DNA from 3 places in the Pseudomonas sp. MHK4 genome. Region 3 is predicted to be linked to each of the others. Evidence: predicted binding sites of a transcription regulator. Region 3 holds the regulator's gene; each other region holds the start of a gene.
What was found. Region 3 encodes sigma-54, which starts transcription at its own class of promoters, with help from an activator protein. Its sites were predicted from a motif close to ANTGGCATNNANNTTGCTNT; they were not measured.
Positions count from the first base shown of each region.

Region 1: the regulator sigma-54 is predicted to act here: its motif matches at 4,022-4,041, upstream of ACYP2Q_RS16175 (CmpA/NrtA family ABC transporter substrate-binding protein).
Region 2: the regulator sigma-54 is predicted to act here: its motif matches at 3,866-3,885, upstream of flgB (flagellar basal body rod protein FlgB).

Region 1 covers NZ_BAAIAK010000005.1:399,378-404,713, reverse strand. Annotated here, with positions in the region: gene rlmKL (bifunctional 23S rRNA (guanine(2069)-N(7))-methyltransferase RlmK/23S rRNA (guanine(2445)-N(2))-methyltransferase RlmL) at 1-1,954, opposite strand, end outside; gene rmf (ribosome modulation factor) at 2,483-2,698, shown strand; gene ACYP2Q_RS16180 (quinone-dependent dihydroorotate dehydrogenase) at 2,910-3,929, opposite strand; gene ACYP2Q_RS16175 (CmpA/NrtA family ABC transporter substrate-binding protein) at 4,158-5,336, shown strand, end outside.
Region 2 covers NZ_BAAIAK010000005.1:6,392-11,727, forward strand. Annotated here, with positions in the region: gene ACYP2Q_RS14290 (flagella synthesis protein FlgN) at 21-488, opposite strand; gene flgM (flagellar biosynthesis anti-sigma factor FlgM) at 537-863, opposite strand; gene flgA (flagellar basal body P-ring formation chaperone FlgA) at 1,032-1,793, opposite strand; gene ACYP2Q_RS14305 (chemotaxis protein CheV) at 1,875-2,807, shown strand; gene cheR (protein-glutamate O-methyltransferase CheR) at 2,854-3,681, shown strand; gene flgB (flagellar basal body rod protein FlgB) at 3,928-4,335, shown strand; gene flgC (flagellar basal body rod protein FlgC) at 4,339-4,782, shown strand; gene flgD (flagellar hook assembly protein FlgD) at 4,798-5,336, shown strand, end outside.
Region 3 covers NZ_BAAIAK010000007.1:148,873-154,208, reverse strand. Annotated here, with positions in the region: gene rapZ (RNase adapter RapZ) at 1-360, opposite strand, end outside; gene ptsN (PTS IIA-like nitrogen regulatory protein PtsN) at 363-827, opposite strand; gene hpf (ribosome hibernation-promoting factor, HPF/YfiA family) at 840-1,148, opposite strand; gene ACYP2Q_RS19010 (RNA polymerase factor sigma-54) at 1,224-2,717, opposite strand; gene lptB (LPS export ABC transporter ATP-binding protein) at 2,902-3,627, opposite strand; gene lptA (lipopolysaccharide transport periplasmic protein LptA) at 3,627-4,175, opposite strand; gene lptC (LPS export ABC transporter periplasmic protein LptC) at 4,162-4,734, opposite strand; gene ACYP2Q_RS18990 (KdsC family phosphatase) at 4,743-5,267, opposite strand; gene ACYP2Q_RS18985 (KpsF/GutQ family sugar-phosphate isomerase) at 5,267-5,336, opposite strand, start outside.

The DNA of each region.
Region 1 (5,336 bases), on a different contig from region 3:
TCTGCTCCAGGCGGTTCTTGTCGGAGAAACCGTTCAGCGACAGGTTGCGACGCGCCCAGTCCAGGTAGGTTTTCGACAGGTCGACGCTGGTGGTACTGCGCGCGCCGCCCTTGGCCGCATGGACACTGGCGGTGGCGGTGTAGCAATACAGGTTGAGGAAGCGCTTGCCGGCGGCCTCTTTCTGGATGCGCATGCGCATCGGCCGGTGGTCGAGGAACAACCCGGTATCGAGGTAATCGGTGAGGTTGACCAGCAGCTTCACCCCGCCTTCGTTGACCTCGACGAACTTGCCCTGGGCGGCCTGGCGCTCGTACTGCTTGGTGCCGCTCTGGCGCTCACGGCGCTTGACCACCACGCGGCTCTTGTCGACGTTCAGGGCCTGGGGGATCGCCGCCAGGGCGTCGAACATGCGCGCCGAGGCCTTCTCCGGATCGATGGATTTCGGCGCGGCGTATTCCTGGACGTGGACCCAGTCGTGGTACAGGTCGATGGCCATGGAGTATTCCGGCATGTCGGCATCGTAGACGCGATAGCAGTCGATGCCTTCACGCTTGACCCACTTGCCCAGCGCCTTGAGGTTTTTCTGCAGGCGGTTGGCAAACATCTGCCCGCCTTCGCTCAGGCGCGGCTGCTCGATCACCGGCGCCGGTGCTGGCGTTGGTTTGATCGGGTTGCCGTTCTTGTTGTACTGGCGCTCTTGCGGCTCGCTCGGTGCCTGGTCGTAAGCGGCCTGCTCACGCTCGGCCTGACGCTGTTCCGGGGTACGCCGCTCGCCGGTGACGAACTGATCCGGCAACACCTTGATCAGCAACAGCTTGCACGGCAAGGCGCCGTTCCAGAACGAATACTGCTTGTGGCTGCGGATGCCCATGCGCTTGCCCAGGTCCGGGGCGCCGGTGAACACGGCGGCTTCCCAGTTCAGGCACGCCTGGCGCAGTCGTTCGCCAAGGTTCTGGTAGAGGTAGAGCAGGCTCGCCTCGTCGCCCAGACGCTCGCCGTACGGAGGGTTGCAGATCACCAGGCCTTTCTGGTTCTGGTCCGGACGCGGCTCGAAGGTCGCGACTTCGCCCTGGTAGATCTTGATCCACTCGCTCAGGCCGGCACGCTCGACGTTGTTGCGACCCGGTTGAATCAGGCGCGGGTCGGCTTCATAACCGCGAATCCACAACGGTGGCTTGGCCAGGCCGGCCGCCGCACGCTCAGAGGCTTCTTCATGGAGTTTTTTCCACAGCGCCGGCACGTGGCCGAGCCAGGCGGTGAAGCCCCATTGCTCGCGGCGCAGGTTCGGCGCGATGTCGGCAGCGATCATCGCCGCTTCGACCAGGAAGGTACCGACACCGCACATCGGGTCAGCCAGGGCGCCGCCTTCAGCGGCAATACGCGGCCAGCCGGAACGGATCAGGATCGCCGCCGCGAGGTTTTCCTTCAGCGGCGCCGCACCTTGCTGCAGGCGATAGCCGCGCTGGTGCAGGCTGTGGCCGGACAGGTCGAGCGAAAGAATCGCTTCACCGCGATCCAGGCGCAGATGGATGCGCAGGTCCGGGTTGAGCTTGTCGATGGACGGACGGTCGCCCTGTGGAGTGCGCAGTTTGTCGACGATAGCGTCCTTGACCTTCAAGGCGCCGAAGTGGGTGTTGTCGATGCCTGAACCGTGACCGCTGAATTCGACGGCCAGGGTGCCGTCATTGAGCATGTGGTCTTGCCACTCGATGTCGAGGACACCGTGGTAGAGGTCTTCGGCGTCTTTCATCGGGAAACGCTTGAGGACCAGCAGCACCCGGTTGGCCAGGCGCGACCACAGGCACAGGCGGTACGCGGTTTCCATGGTGGCCATGCCACGCACGGCAGAAGTGTGCTCACGCGCTTCTTCAAGGCCAAGCCCGACGGCTTCCTCGATGAGCAGGCCTTCAAGGCCTTTAGGGCAAGTGAGGAAGAGTTCGAAACGATCGGACATGGGGATTCGGAGCCTTTGCTGAGTGGACCGGCAACGCATTGCCGGCCCGGTTTTCAATCAGGCGCTTTTCTCGAAGAGCGCCCGCGTGGCACGAAGGTGTGCCATTCCACCCTTGCTGCCCGGGTTAAATGAGCTTAGATGCAAGGACAGATAAAAAAGTTGATGCAACAAAATGACATAAGTCGACCCTTCGTCGAATAGTCCATCCCGGCAACGGGAGGCATTCTCAGCAAAGGATTAACCTGATCATCCAACGCAGGGCCGATCATACCGGGGTTTGATCATTAAAGACGCCACAAACATCATGTTACTTAGTGCCATAGCACATTAACGGTTACGTCCTTATGACAAAACGATCATTCCCTCGATGTGACGCATTGGTTAGAACTCAATACAGGTTGGCGCCGCAATGACGTCAACACCTTGGCTCGTCACGCCGGCAACGAGCCCCCAACGGCAGAGTTTTTCTGCCAGACCTCGATTGAGGTCGACGCGATACATACAGTCAACAAGTGAGGGCAACACCCTATGAGAAGACTTAAGCGTGATCCGTTGGAAAGAGCATTTTTGCGCGGATATCAATATGGCGTTGGTGGTAAATCCCGTGAGCTTTGCCCATTTACTCTACCGTCGGTACGCCAAGCCTGGATTAACGGCTGGCGAGAAGGACGCGGCGACAACTGGGACGGTATGACCGGCACTGCGGGAATCCACAGACTCAACGAACTTCACGCCGTCGGCTAACACAGGGCACACACTCCGACACACAATCTGATTTTGCAGCGAATTAACCACGCACGTCCCATCCGGACGGCGGGCTACGGCCCAGGGGCTCCTTTGAAGGGGCCCTTTTTTATGCCTGTACTTCGGTCAACACAATTCCCTGTAGGAGCCCGGCTTGCCGGCGATGGCGTCCTCGAGATCGCCATCGCCGGCAAGCCGGCTCCTACAAGGATCAGCGCAAGGCTGCGATGGCGTCTACCGACTCGCGGATGAGCGCCGGGCCCTTGTAGATGAAGCCCGAGTAGATCTGCACCAGGCTCGCACCGGCGGTGATTTTCTCGGCAGCGTGCTTGCCTTCGGTGATGCCTCCCGCCGCGATAATCGGCAAGCGCCCCCCCAGCTCCGAAGCCAGCACCTTCACGGTATGCGTACTCTTGTCACGCACCGGCGCTCCAGACAGACCGCCCGCCTCGTCACCGTGTTCCATGCCTTCAACACCCACGCGACTCAAGGTGGTGTTGGTGGCGATGACCGCGTCCATTCCGGTTTCGATCAACGCCTGGGCGACCTGCGCGGTTTCTTCGTCGGTCATGTCCGGGGCGATCTTGATCGCCAGCGGCACGTGCTTGCCGTGGCGCAACGCCAGTTCTGCCCGGCGCGTGGCAAGGTCCGCCAGCAACTGCTTGAGCGAGTCACCAAACTGCAGGCTGCGCAGGCCCGGGGTATTGGGCGAGCTGACGTTGACCGTCACGTAGCTGGCATGGGCGTAGACCTTGTCCAGGCAGATCAGGTAGTCGTCGACCGCACGCTCGACCGGTGTGTCGAAGTTCTTGCCGATATTGATGCCCAGCACACCCTTGTACTTGGCGGCCGCCACGCGGGCCAGCAGGTGATCGACACCCAGGTTGTTGAAGCCCATGCGGTTGATGATCGCCTCGGCCTCCGGCAGACGGAACAACCGCGGTTTCGGATTGCCCGGTTGCGGGCGAGGGGTAATGGTGCCGATCTCGACAAAACCAAAACCCAGTTGCGCAAAGCCGTCGATGGCGGCGCCATTCTTGTCCAGGCCGGCGGCCAGGCCCACCGGGTTCGGGAACTCCAGGCCCATGACGTTCACCGGCAGTCTTGCCGGGGCCTTGCACAGCAAACCGTTGAGCCCCAGACGCCCGCCCGCGCCGATCAGGTCCAGGGACAGATCGTGGGAGGTTTCCGGGGAAAGTTTGAACAACAGCTGACGGGCCAGGGTGTACATGGGCGGGTTTGACTCGAATGGCGGCGAAATGAGGCGGCGATTATACCCGCGCATCGGGGTCGCAAGCGAGGCGCGCGACAAAATCAGCGGGCGATGGCATATGCCTTGCACCAGCACAGGCATCAGCACGCAGGCCAACGGCGGAATGCGTGCCAGGACAATGGCGTCGTCAGCCGGGCCTGCTCTTAGGGGTCTGGGACGACGTTTTTTTTGGAAGGTGCGAAATCGATGAACGAACCCTCAATCGGCCCCCTGGCCTGGGTCAATGGCAGCGATGCCCCGGAAAAGAGCGAAATCAACCTCGGCTTCATGGCCCTGAGCGACTGCGCTTCGGTCGTTGTCGCCGCCACCCAGGGCTTTGCCCAGCCCTACGGATTGACCTTGAACCTCAAGCGCCAGTCGTCCTGGGCCAACCTGCGGGACAAACTGGTCAGCGGCGAACTCGACGCCGCCCACAGCCTCTATGGCTTGATCTATGCCGTACACCTGGGCATCGGCGGCGTGGCCCCCACCGACATGGCGGTGCTCATGGGCCTGAACCAGAACGGCCAGAGCATCAATCTCTCCCACGGCTTGCAAGCCGCCGGCGTGACCAGTCCTGAAGCACTGGACCGTCATGTGCACCAAAGTCGCCCAAAACTGACCTTCGCCCAGACCTTTCCCACCGGCACCCATGCCATGTGGCTGTATTATTGGCTGGCGAGCCAGGGCATTCACCCGCTGCACGACGTCGACAGCGTGGTGGTGCCGCCACCGCAAATGGTCGCGCACCTGCAAGCCGGGCGTATCGACGGCTTCTGCGTCGGCGAGCCCTGGGCCGACAGCGCGGTGAAGCAGGACCTCGGGTTTACCCTGGCCACGTCCCAGGCCATCTGGCCCGACCACCCGGAAAAAGTCCTCGGCTGTACCCGCGCCTTCGTCGAGCAATACCCCAACACCGCCCGTGCGCTGGTGATGGCGATCCTCGAAGCCAGCCACTTCATCGACGACAGCACCGAGAATCGCCGTAGTACCGCGCAATTGCTCAGCGCACCGCAGTACCTCGATGCGCCGCTGCCGTGCATCGAACCGCGTCTGCTGGGTGACTACGCCGACGGTCTGGGCAATCGATGGCAAGACCCGCACGCCCTGCGCTTCCATGGGCAGGGGGCGGTCAACGTGCCCTACCTGTCCGATGGCATGTGGTTCATGACCCAGTTTCGTCGCTGGGGCCTGTTGCGCGACGATCCCGACTACCTCGCCGTAGCCCTTCAGGTCCAACAACTAGACTTATACCGTGAGGCCGCCAGCGCCGTCGGTGTCACCGCCCCGGGCAACGTGATGCGCAGCAGCCAGCTGATCGACGGCAAGGTCTGGGACGGTTCGGACCCAACCGGTTACGCCCGCAGCTTCAAGTTGCACGCCATG
Region 2 (5,336 bases), on a different contig from region 3:
GAGCGTGTTTATCGACAGGCTCAAGCCTGACTGAGCGGACGTGGTTTAACAAGCCTGGAGAATGATCCGCTGGCGTCATAGAGCGCGGGTTGTTCACCGCCGTTGAGGATTCTCAGCTGGGTGGCCGTGGCGGCCTGCTGTGCCAGGATCGACTGTCCATTGCTGGCGTTAGCGGCGTGGCATTGAGCCAGAAGGTCGGTCAGTACATCACTTTGCGCCAGCAGCGCTTCGCCAACGCTCGATTGGCTGGCCAGTTGCTCCAGACCGCTGCGGTTGGCTGGCAGGTTGAGGCTGACGAGAATCTCACTGCGTTTGCGGCCATGCTGTTCGAGTTCGATGACCATTGCCTGCTTCTGCGCCAGAATCTCTTCCAGCAACTGCATGTCGCGGCCATGCAAGGCGAGGGATTCGGTGCGCAGTATCTCCAGCAAGCGTTGCGCTGGAGCAAAGTCGTCGGTGATCAGTTGCAGTAAATGAGTGTCGTGCATGGCTGGCCTTGGGGTTTAAGCGTCCAAAAGCCTGGCGCGGGCCGGGGCCTAGCGCTGGGCTTCGAAGTTGAGCAGTTTGCTGGCGACACGGTTGCTGTCGACTTTATAGCTGCCATCGGCGATGGCTGCTTTCAGCTCGGCCACGCGGGATTTGTCGACGACAGGCTGATCGCGCAGCGTATCGGTGATCTTCTGCAACTGTTGCGCCTCATTGCTCAGATGTACCGATTCCCCGCTTTTGACGGTGCTTGCCTGTTCGGCCGGAATGTTGGGCTCGGCAGGCTTGCCGGTTTCGGCAGTTTCCTTGGGGGCGCTGGTACGTGTGCTGCCCGTGAGTGACGAGGAGCTGTTCAGTCGGCTGAAATCAATGACCATGGTAAAAAACCTCTGGGAATTTGGACGCTTGCCATGTTTTCGGCCATTCCCTGAAAAACTTTAGGCTCATTAATCAAAATGAGCTTGCGCGCGCCAGCGCTTGCCGTGCCTGGCACACAGTTTAGGGAACCGTCGAGGTCGGCGCCACTTCTTCACCCCCGTTAAGTCCTACATCGACACTTCCACCTGGCCCGGCGCGATGACCTGCGCCTTGATGACCCGTTTGGAATTGAGGTTCTTGACTCGAATCTGTTCGCTGAGGCCGCCACTGGCCAATGCCTCGCCGGGCATTCGCACGCTGAGCGTGCCACTGCGTGCGGTAATCACCACCTGGTCGCCCTTGCGTATGACTTCCGCCTGTTCGATGTGCACCAGGCTGATAACCTGATCATTGACCATTGGTCGGGTAAGTCGTTGCCCGATGGCCTGGTCTACGTCGGTCAAGTATCCCTGGTTGAGCAGGCTGATATCGCGTTCACGCAGCATGACGTCCTGCGGCTCGACAATGCCGGCGCGACGCAGGGGCCTGGTGGTGGTGACGACCTCGCGAAACAGGCGTACTTGAGCGGGCACGAAGACGGTCCAGGGGGATGTTCCTTCACAGCGAACCTTGACCGTTACCCGGCCCAAAGGCTTGGCCGGACTTTCCAGTGTGGCTGTCAATTCCTTGTCGCACATTGGCATGCGCAGGCGCGGATCTAGCGGGTTCACCTGGATTTCATAGCGCCCCTGGGTTTGACTGGTCGCCAGATAGTCCTCTACGGTGAATTCAAGAAAGCCCTGGGTGACGCCGATAAGCATGTCAGGCAAGGTAACCGCGTCAGCAAGGGCAGGGCTGCCAGCGTTGAACAGGCAAACAGCGGCCAACACCCCGAGCCATTGGCGGCAGGGGGGGGGCAGGCGGCGGAAAAATGTCGGTTCTGTGTTCATGACAGATAAAAAGCAAGCGCCGTGCCGTTTAGTGATGAAGGCGCGTCGCAACAACACTTAGCGTTGGCGTAGGAGTCAGGCATGGCTGGTGTAATGGATTCGGTAAACCAGCGCACGCAACTGGTGGGGCAAAATCGCCTTGAGTTGCTGTTGTTCCGTCTCGACGGCCAGCAGCTGTATGGGATCAATGTGTTCAAGGTGCGGGAGGTGCTGCAATGCCCCAAGCTGACGTTGATGCCCAAGTCCAGTCCTGTCGTGTGTGGCGTGGCTAATATTCGGGGGGCGACCATTCCGATCCTTGATCTGGCGATGGCGACCGGTTCCGGTGGCTTGAAGGACAAGAACAACCCCTTCGTGATCATCACGGAGTACAACACCAAGACCCAGGGATTCCTGGTGCGCTCGGTGGAGCGCATCGTCAACATGAACTGGGAGGAAATTCATCCGCCACCCAAGGGCACGGGGCGTGATCACTACCTGACGGCGGTGACTCGGGTCGACAACCAGTTGGTCGAAATCATTGACGTCGAGAAGGTGCTGGCGGAAGTGGCGCCGACCCCGGAAGCGATTTCCGCCGGGGTGGTGGATGTCGAGACCCAGCACAAGGCGCTTTCCTTGCGCGTGCTGACGGTCGATGACTCGTCGGTGGCGCGCAAGCAGGTCACCCGTTGCCTGCAGACGGTCGGTGTTGAAGTGGTGGCGTTGAACGACGGTCGGCAAGCGCTGGATTACCTGCGCAAACTGGTCGACGAGGGCAAGAGGCCGGAGGAGGAGTTCCTGATGATGATTTCCGACATCGAGATGCCGGAAATGGACGGGTACACCCTCACGGCCGAGATCCGCAACGACCCGCGCATGCAAAAGCTTCATATCATCCTGCATACTTCGTTGTCGGGTGTATTCAATCAGGCGATGGTCAGGAAGGTCGGTGCCGATGACTTCCTGGCAAAATTCCGCCCTGATGACCTGGCATCCCGGGTAGTCGACCGGATCAAAGCAGCAGATATCAGCTAGGGGCGTTCGGCCCCCGGCAGTCAACACGATTTTAGAGGCGGCAGCATTGTCTACGGGTAATTTGGATTTCGAACAGTTCCGGGTGTTCCTGGAAAAAGCCTGTGGCATTTTGCTCGGTGAAAACAAGCAGTATCTGGTCTCCAGCCGTCTCAACAAACTGATGGAGCAGCAAGGCATAAAGTCCCTGGGTGAGCTGGTCCAGCGCATTCAGACCCAGCCGCGCAGCGGGTTGCGCGAGATGGTCGTGGACGCGATGACGACCAACGAAACCCTGTGGTTTCGTGATACCTATCCGTTTGAAGTGTTGAAGAACAAGGTGCTTCCCGAAGCGATCAAGGCCAGTCCCGGCCAGCGCCTGCGGATCTGGTCGGCGGCCTGCTCGTCGGGTCAGGAACCGTATTCGCTGTCGATGTCCATCGATGAGTTCGAGCGGTTCAATCCAGGCCAATTGAGAATGGGCGTGCAGATTGTGGCCACTGACCTGTCGGGCACCATGCTGAACAACTGCAAGACGGGCGAGTACGACAGCCTGGCCATCGGTCGCGGTCTGTCTCCCGAGCGGCTGCAGCGTTACTTCGACCCCAAGGGGCCGGGACGCTGGGCCATCAAGGCGCCGATCAAGAGCCGGGTCGAGTTTCGCTCGTTCAACCTGCTGGACAGCTACGCCAGCCTTGGCAAGTTCGACATCGTGTTCTGTCGCAACGTTTTGATCTACTTCTCCGCCGAAGTGAAGAAGGACATCCTGTTGCGCATTCACAGCACGTTGAAGCCGGGCGGTTATCTGTTCCTCGGTGCTTCCGAAGCGTTGAACGGATTGCCGGATCATTACCAAATGGTGCAGTGCAGCCCGGGGATTATTTACCAGGCGAAATGACTTGTCGGTGTCATCAAAACGGGAGTCCTCAGGGGCTCCCGTTTTTTTATGTCTGCCGCTTTTGCATTCCTATAGGGAACGGCAAGCGGCAGAAAAGCGGCATCCAGCGGAAACCGGTTGCCGCTTTTCTGTCGTAGCCGCAGGGGGCGGTGCCCGCAAAGCCCCGGTTTACGGGGTTTTCTGAATTGGCATGACGCTTGCTATGTCCATCCTACGAAAAATCAGGTCACCCAAAGGTTTCCCGACATGAGCATCAGCTTCGATAAAGCGCTCGGTATTCACGAAAAGGCTCTGGGCTTGCGCGCCCAGCGTGCCGAAGTCCTGGCCAACAACATTGCCAACGCCGACACCCCGAACTACAAGGCGCGGGACCTGGAGTTCTCGAAAGTGCTCGAGGCGCAGAACGACAAGGCTAAAAACGGCACCTTCGCCTTGAACATGACCAACAGCCGTCATATCGAAGCCCAGGGCCTGGGCAATGGCGACGAGTCGCTGATGTACCGCACGCCGATGCAGCCGTCGATCGACCAGAACACCGTGGACGCCCAGCTGGAACAGTCGAACTACGCGGAAAACTCGGTCAACTTCCAGGCCAGTTTCACCCTGCTCAATAGCAAATTCAAAGGGCTGGTGTCAGCCCTGCGCGGAGAGTAATTCATGTCTCTATCCAGTGTTTTCAACATTGCCGGTAGCGGCATGAGTGCCCAGACCACGCGCTTGAACACCGTGGCCTCGAATATCGCCAACGCCGAGACAGTCTCCTCGAGCATCGACCAGACCTACCGTGCGCGTCACCCGGTGTTCGCCACCATGTTCCAGGGCGGCCAGGGCGGGGGCAGCGATTCTCTGTTCCAGAATCAGGACGCGGCCGGTCAAGGCGTTCAGGTATTGGGCGTGGTCGAAGACCAAAGCAACCTCGAGGCACGCTACGAGCCGAACCATCCGGCCGCGGATGCCAAGGGCTATGTCTATTACCCGAACGTCAACGTGGTGGAAGAAATGGCTGACATGATTTCCGCGAGCCGTTCGTTCCAGACCAACGCCGAAATGATGAACACCGCCAAGACCATGATGCAGAAGGTCCTGACCCTCGGTCAGTGATAAGGGGCGACTCAGATGAGTGTTACCGATACCACCAGTGGTTTGAGCCTCAACGACATCCTGGCCAACTCTTCGATCAAGACCACTACCACTACCAATGCCGATAGCCTGGCAGCGGCGACGGGTAGTGCCACCGGTAAAAAGGCCCTGGGCAAGGATGCGTTCCTGCAACTGCTGGTGACCCAACTGAAAAACCAGAACCCGCTGGAGCCCCAGGGCAACAGTGAGTTCGTGGCTCAGCTGGCGCAGTTCAGCAGCCTGGAAGGCATCACCACGCTCAACGATACCGTGTCTGGTATCGCCGGCAACTACAACTCGTCCCAGGCGTTGCAGGCTTCGGCTTTGGTCGGGCGTTCAGTCATCGCGCCGGGTGACAAATCCGTGGTCGACACCACGAAGGGCATGACCGGTTCGGTTGTGATACCGCAGTCAGTGGGTGAAGTGGCAGTGAAAATCACCGACAAGGATGGCAAGACTGTCCGCACCATCAAGCTGGACGACCAGCAAGCGGGTACCAGTAGCTTCACCTGGGATGGCAAGGACGATGCCGGCAA
Region 3 (5,336 bases):
CGCCTCGGCCAGTGAGCGGTTGGCATTGCTCAGCGGGTGACGCCTGCGGGTTTCAGAGAAACGCTTGAGCAGGGTTTCCTCGTCGGCATCCAGGTACAGGACATCGCACTGGATGTGGCGGCTGCGCACTTCTGCCAGCAACTCGGGGAAACGCGACAGGTGACTTGGCAGGTTGCGCGCATCGATGGATACGGCTACCAGCGGTTGTGCCAGCTCGGTGTGGATCAGCGCGCGCTCGGCCAGTTCGGGCAGCAACCCGGCAGGCAGGTTGTCGATACAGTAGTAACCGTTGTCCTCGAGAACGTCGAGGGCGGTACTTTTACCCGAGCCGGAGCGACCGCTGACGATGATCAAGCGCATGATTAATGCCCGTTTTGCTCGTCCAGGACAACCTGATACAAGGCTTCATTGCTCGCGGCGCTGCGCAGTTTTTCGCGCACTTCCTTGCGGTCGAGCATGCTGGCGATCTGGCGTAACAGCTCCAGGTGCGCATCGGTAGCGGCTTCCGGGACCAGTAGCACGAACAAAAGGTCAACCGGGGCGCCGTCGATGGCGTCGAAATCTATGGGGGCGTCTAGATGCATCAAGGCACTGATGGGCGATGTGCAGCCCTTCAGGCGACAGTGGGGAATGGCGATGCCGTTGCCAAAACCGGTCGAGCCGAGTTTTTCACGGGCAATCAAAGCCTCGAAGACATCTTGCATCTCCAGATCCGGCACTTCCCGGGCGATCAGGTTGGCAATTTGCTCGAGGGCTTTCTTTTTACTGCCGCCCGGCACGTTCACCAGGGAACGGCCGGGGGTCAGGATGCTTTCAAGTCGGATCATGGGTTGGGAGTGTTAACGACCCGTAGCGCCTTGGAGGAGGCTCTGGGTCTTTTCCTTATGCTTTTTGAGTTGTTTATCCAGCTTGTCAGTCAGTGCGTCGATTGCCGCGTACATATCGGTATGTTCCGCGTTAGCGACCACTTCATTGCCGGGAATATGCAGCGTGGCTTCGATTTTCTGCTTCAGCTTTTCGACCGTCATCGTGACCTGCACGTTGGTGATCTTGTCGAAATGTCGCTCCAATCGTTCGAGTTTTTCGCCGATGTAGGAGCGAAGAGGTTCGGTCACTTCCAGTTGGTGTCCACTGATGTTGACTTGCATACAGCTTCTCCTTCGTTGCCAGTGCATAAAGCGGCAGATCCAGATGATCTGCCACTGGAACGCTGTGGCGTGGCCCTACATCAACCGCTTGCGTTCGCTCGAAGGCGCGATCCCCAGGGATTCGCGGTACTTGGCGACGGTGCGGCGAGCCACCTGAATGCCTTGTGCCTCCAGTAAACCAGCGATCTTGCTGTCACTCAACGGCTTTTTCTGATTTTCCGCCGCCACCAGTTTTTTGATGATCGCGCGAATCGCCGTGGACGAGCATTCTCCGCCCTCGGAGGTGCTGACGTGGCTGGAGAAAAAGTATTTCAGCTCATAAATGCCCCGAGGGGTATGCATGAATTTCTGCGTGGTCACCCGCGAAATCGTCGACTCGTGCATGCCGACCGCTTCGGCGATGTCATGCAGCACCAGCGGTTTCATGGCTTCGTCGCCGTATTCCAGGAAGCCGCGCTGGTGCTCGACGATCTGCGTGGCCACCTTCATCAGGGTTTCGTTGCGGCTTTGCAGGCTCTTGATGAACCAGCGGGCTTCCTGCAACTGATTACGCATGAAGGTGTTGTCGGCGCTGGTGTCGGCCCGGCGAACGAAGCCTGCATACTGGGCGTTGACCCGCAGGCGCGGCACCGATTCCTGGTTGAGTTCGACCAGCCAGCGCTCGTTGTCCTTGCGCACGATCACGTCGGGAACCACATATTCGGCTTCGGTCGACTCGATTTGCGAGCCTGGGCGCGGGTTGAGGCTCTGGACCAGTTCGATCACCTGGCGCAGTTCGTCTTCCTTGAGCTTCATGCGGCGCATCAGCTGGCTGTAGTCGCGGCTGCCGAGAAGGTCGATGTAGTCGGTGACCAGGCGCTTGGCTTCGGCCAGCCAAGGCGTCTTGGCGGGCAGCTGGCGCAATTGCAGCAGCAGGCATTCGCCCAGGTTGCGTGCTCCGATGCCGGCGGGTTCGAATTGCTGGATGCGGTGCAGGACGGCTTCGATCTCGTCCAGTTCGATGTCGAGTTCCGGATCGAAGGCTTCGAGGATTTCCTCCAGCGTCTCGTCCAGATAACCCTGGTTGTTGATGCAGTCGATGAGGGTCACGGCGATCAGGCGATCGGTGTCGGACATCGGTGCCAGGTTCAATTGCCACAGCAGGTGGCTTTGCAGGCTCTCGCCCGCCGATGTGCGGGTGGTGAAATCCCACTCGTCATCATCGTTGCTTGGCAGGCTGCTGGCGCTGGTCTGATAGACGTCTTCCCAAGCGGTGTCGACCGGCAGTTCGTTGGGGATGCGCTCGTTCCAGTCGCCTTCCTCGAGGTTATCGACGGTTGGGGCGGTTTCCTGGTAGGAGGGCTCCTGGATATCGGTACTGGGCTTGTGTTCGGCGTTGTCGGCCAGCGGGTCGGAATTGTCGAAGTCGTCGCCTTCTTCCTGGCGCTCGAGCATCGGATTGGACTCCAGGGCCTCCTGGATTTCCTGTTGCAGGTCCAGGGTCGACAATTGGAGCAGGCGGATGGCCTGTTGCAGCTGCGGTGTCATCGTCAGCTGCTGGCCCATTCTCAAGACTAGCGATGGTTTCATGGCAGGGGCTTAACACCTTATTCGCCGGCGCACATGCGCCATCCACTACAGGGCGCCGAAGCGCCAAACATAAGCAAATTATATGCCTGAAACTGCGGCGTTTGCCTAGAGCGCTGTAACAATAAAAAAAGGTTGATTTTTTATTGCGCCAGGCGCTCGGTCGACCCGCCGGACACCTCGACGCTTACAGACGGAATTCGTGCCCCAGGTACACTTCCTTGACCAGGTCATTGGCCAGGATGGTTTCAGCGTCGCCTTCGGCGATCAGTTGGCCATCGTTGACGATGTAGGCGGTTTCACAGATATCCAGGGTTTCACGGACGTTGTGGTCGGTGATCAGCACCCCGATGCCCTTGGCCTTGAGGTGATGGATGATCTGCTTGATGTCGCCCACCGAAATCGGGTCGACACCGGCGAACGGTTCGTCGAGCAGGATGAATTTCGGGTTGGTGGCCAGTGCCCGGGCGATTTCCACGCGGCGGCGTTCGCCGCCGGACAGGCTCATGCCGAGGTTGTCGCGGATGTGGCTGATGTGGAATTCCTGCAGCAGGCTCTCCAGTTCCTTGCGGCGACCGGCCTTGTCGAGCTCCTTGCGGGTCTCGAGGATGGCCATGATGTTGTCGGCCACCGACAGTTTGCGAAAGATCGACGCTTCCTGCGGCAGATAGCCAATACCCGCCTTGGCACGACCGTGCATCGGCTGGTGGCTGACGTCGAGGTCATCGATCAGCACACGACCCTGATCGGCCTGCACCAGGCCAACGATCATGTAGAAGCAGGTGGTCTTGCCGGCACCGTTGGGGCCGAGCAGGCCGACGATCTGGCCGCTGTCGATGGACAGGCTGACGTCACGCACAACCTGGCGGCTCTTGTAGGCCTTGGCCAGGTGCTGGGCTTTCAGAGTTGCCATTACGGGGCCTTTTGCTCGTCGGTTTTCTTTTTCGGCTGGATCACCATGTCGATGCGTGGACGCGACTCGGTCACCTTGCTGCCCGTGGCGCGACCGGCGCTGGCCAGTTTCTTCTCGGTGTCATAGACGATTTTCTCGCCCTGGGTGACGTTGTTGTCCTTGTCGATGACTTTGGCCTTGTCGATCAGTACCACGCGGTTTTGCGGGGCGAGGTACTGGATGGTCACGCCCCAGCCCTGCACCGGCTTGGTGTCGCCGGCCGTCTGCAGTTGCTCGAAGTAGGCCAGGTTGCCCACCGAGGTCACCACGTCGATGTCGCCGTTCGGGGCGCGGGTCATTGTCACCTTGTTGCCGGTGACCTTCATCGAACCCTGAGTGATGATGACGTCGCCGGTATACGTGGCGATGCCTTGCTTGTCGTCCAGCTGGGCATCGTCGGCCTGAATGCGAATAGGCTGCTGTTGATCGTCCGGCAGAGCCCAGGCGCTCACGCTTCCCAGTGCAGCGCCCAGACTGAGCAAAATAGGGAGGGTTTTAACGAGCCTCATACTGTCCTCTTACGTTCGATAGCAGGTGTATCCTGCTTTCTTTCAAATACGCCTTCATTCCCTTGCCAGTCGATACGCCACCAGCGCCGTCGATTCTAACGTCTCGCTCGGTCTGCGCATATTGCTGCTGCGGGAACACGGTCATGCGAGTGGTGGTGATCAGGGTCCTGCGGTTTTTCTCGTCAAAACGGGTAATGCGCACCGAATCGATCAGCTCGACCTCCGTGCCGTCAGGATTGACTTCGCCTTTTTCGCTCTGCACGTGCCACGGAAACTCGGTTCCGCGGAACATGTTCAGGTCGGGGTTGGTCAGCAGCGTCACTTCGGTGGCCTTCACGTGCTCGACCTTGTCCGACGTCATCTCGTATTGCAGCCTACCGTCCGGCAGGAACTGTACGCTGTGGGCGTTGGTGGCGTAATAGTCGATGGCGCTTTCATCGATCTGCACTACCGGCTTGTCGAGAAAGCGTTCCGGGCTGATGTTCCAGTAGCCGACAGCAGCGAAAATCGCCGTGATGCTACCGAACACCAGAATGTTGCGAATCTTTTTACTTAGCATGATCTGGCTCACAGGTACGCGACGTTGGCCTCATCGAGGCGGCCTTGGGCGCGCAGGATCAATTCGCAGAATTCACGGGCGGCGCCTTCGCCACCACGTGCCTGGGTGATGCCGTGAGCGTGCTCGCGCACGAAGCTGGCGGCATTGGCCACGGCCATGCCCAGGCCAACGCGGCGGATAACCGGCAAGTCCGGCAAGTCGTCACCGAGGTAAGCGACCTGCTCATAGCTTAGGCCGAGTTTGCCAAGAAGCTCGTCGAGCACCACCAGTTTGTCTTCGCGACCCTGATACAGGTGGGGAATGCCGAGGTTCTTCGCCCGTCGCTCGACCACCGGAGTCTTGCGGCCACTGATGATGGCGGTCTGCACGCCGGCCGCCATCAGCATCTTGATGCCCTGGCCGTCGAGCGTATTGAACGTCTTGAATTCGCTGCCGTCTTCGAGGAAGTACAGGCGCCCGTCGGTCAGGACGCCGTCGACATCGAACACCGCCAGTTTGATCTGTTGGCCGCGTTGCAGCAGGTCCGTGCTCATTACATTACTCCCGCACGCAGTAAGTCGTGCATGTTCAGGGCGCCGACCGGGCGGTCTTCGCTATCGACC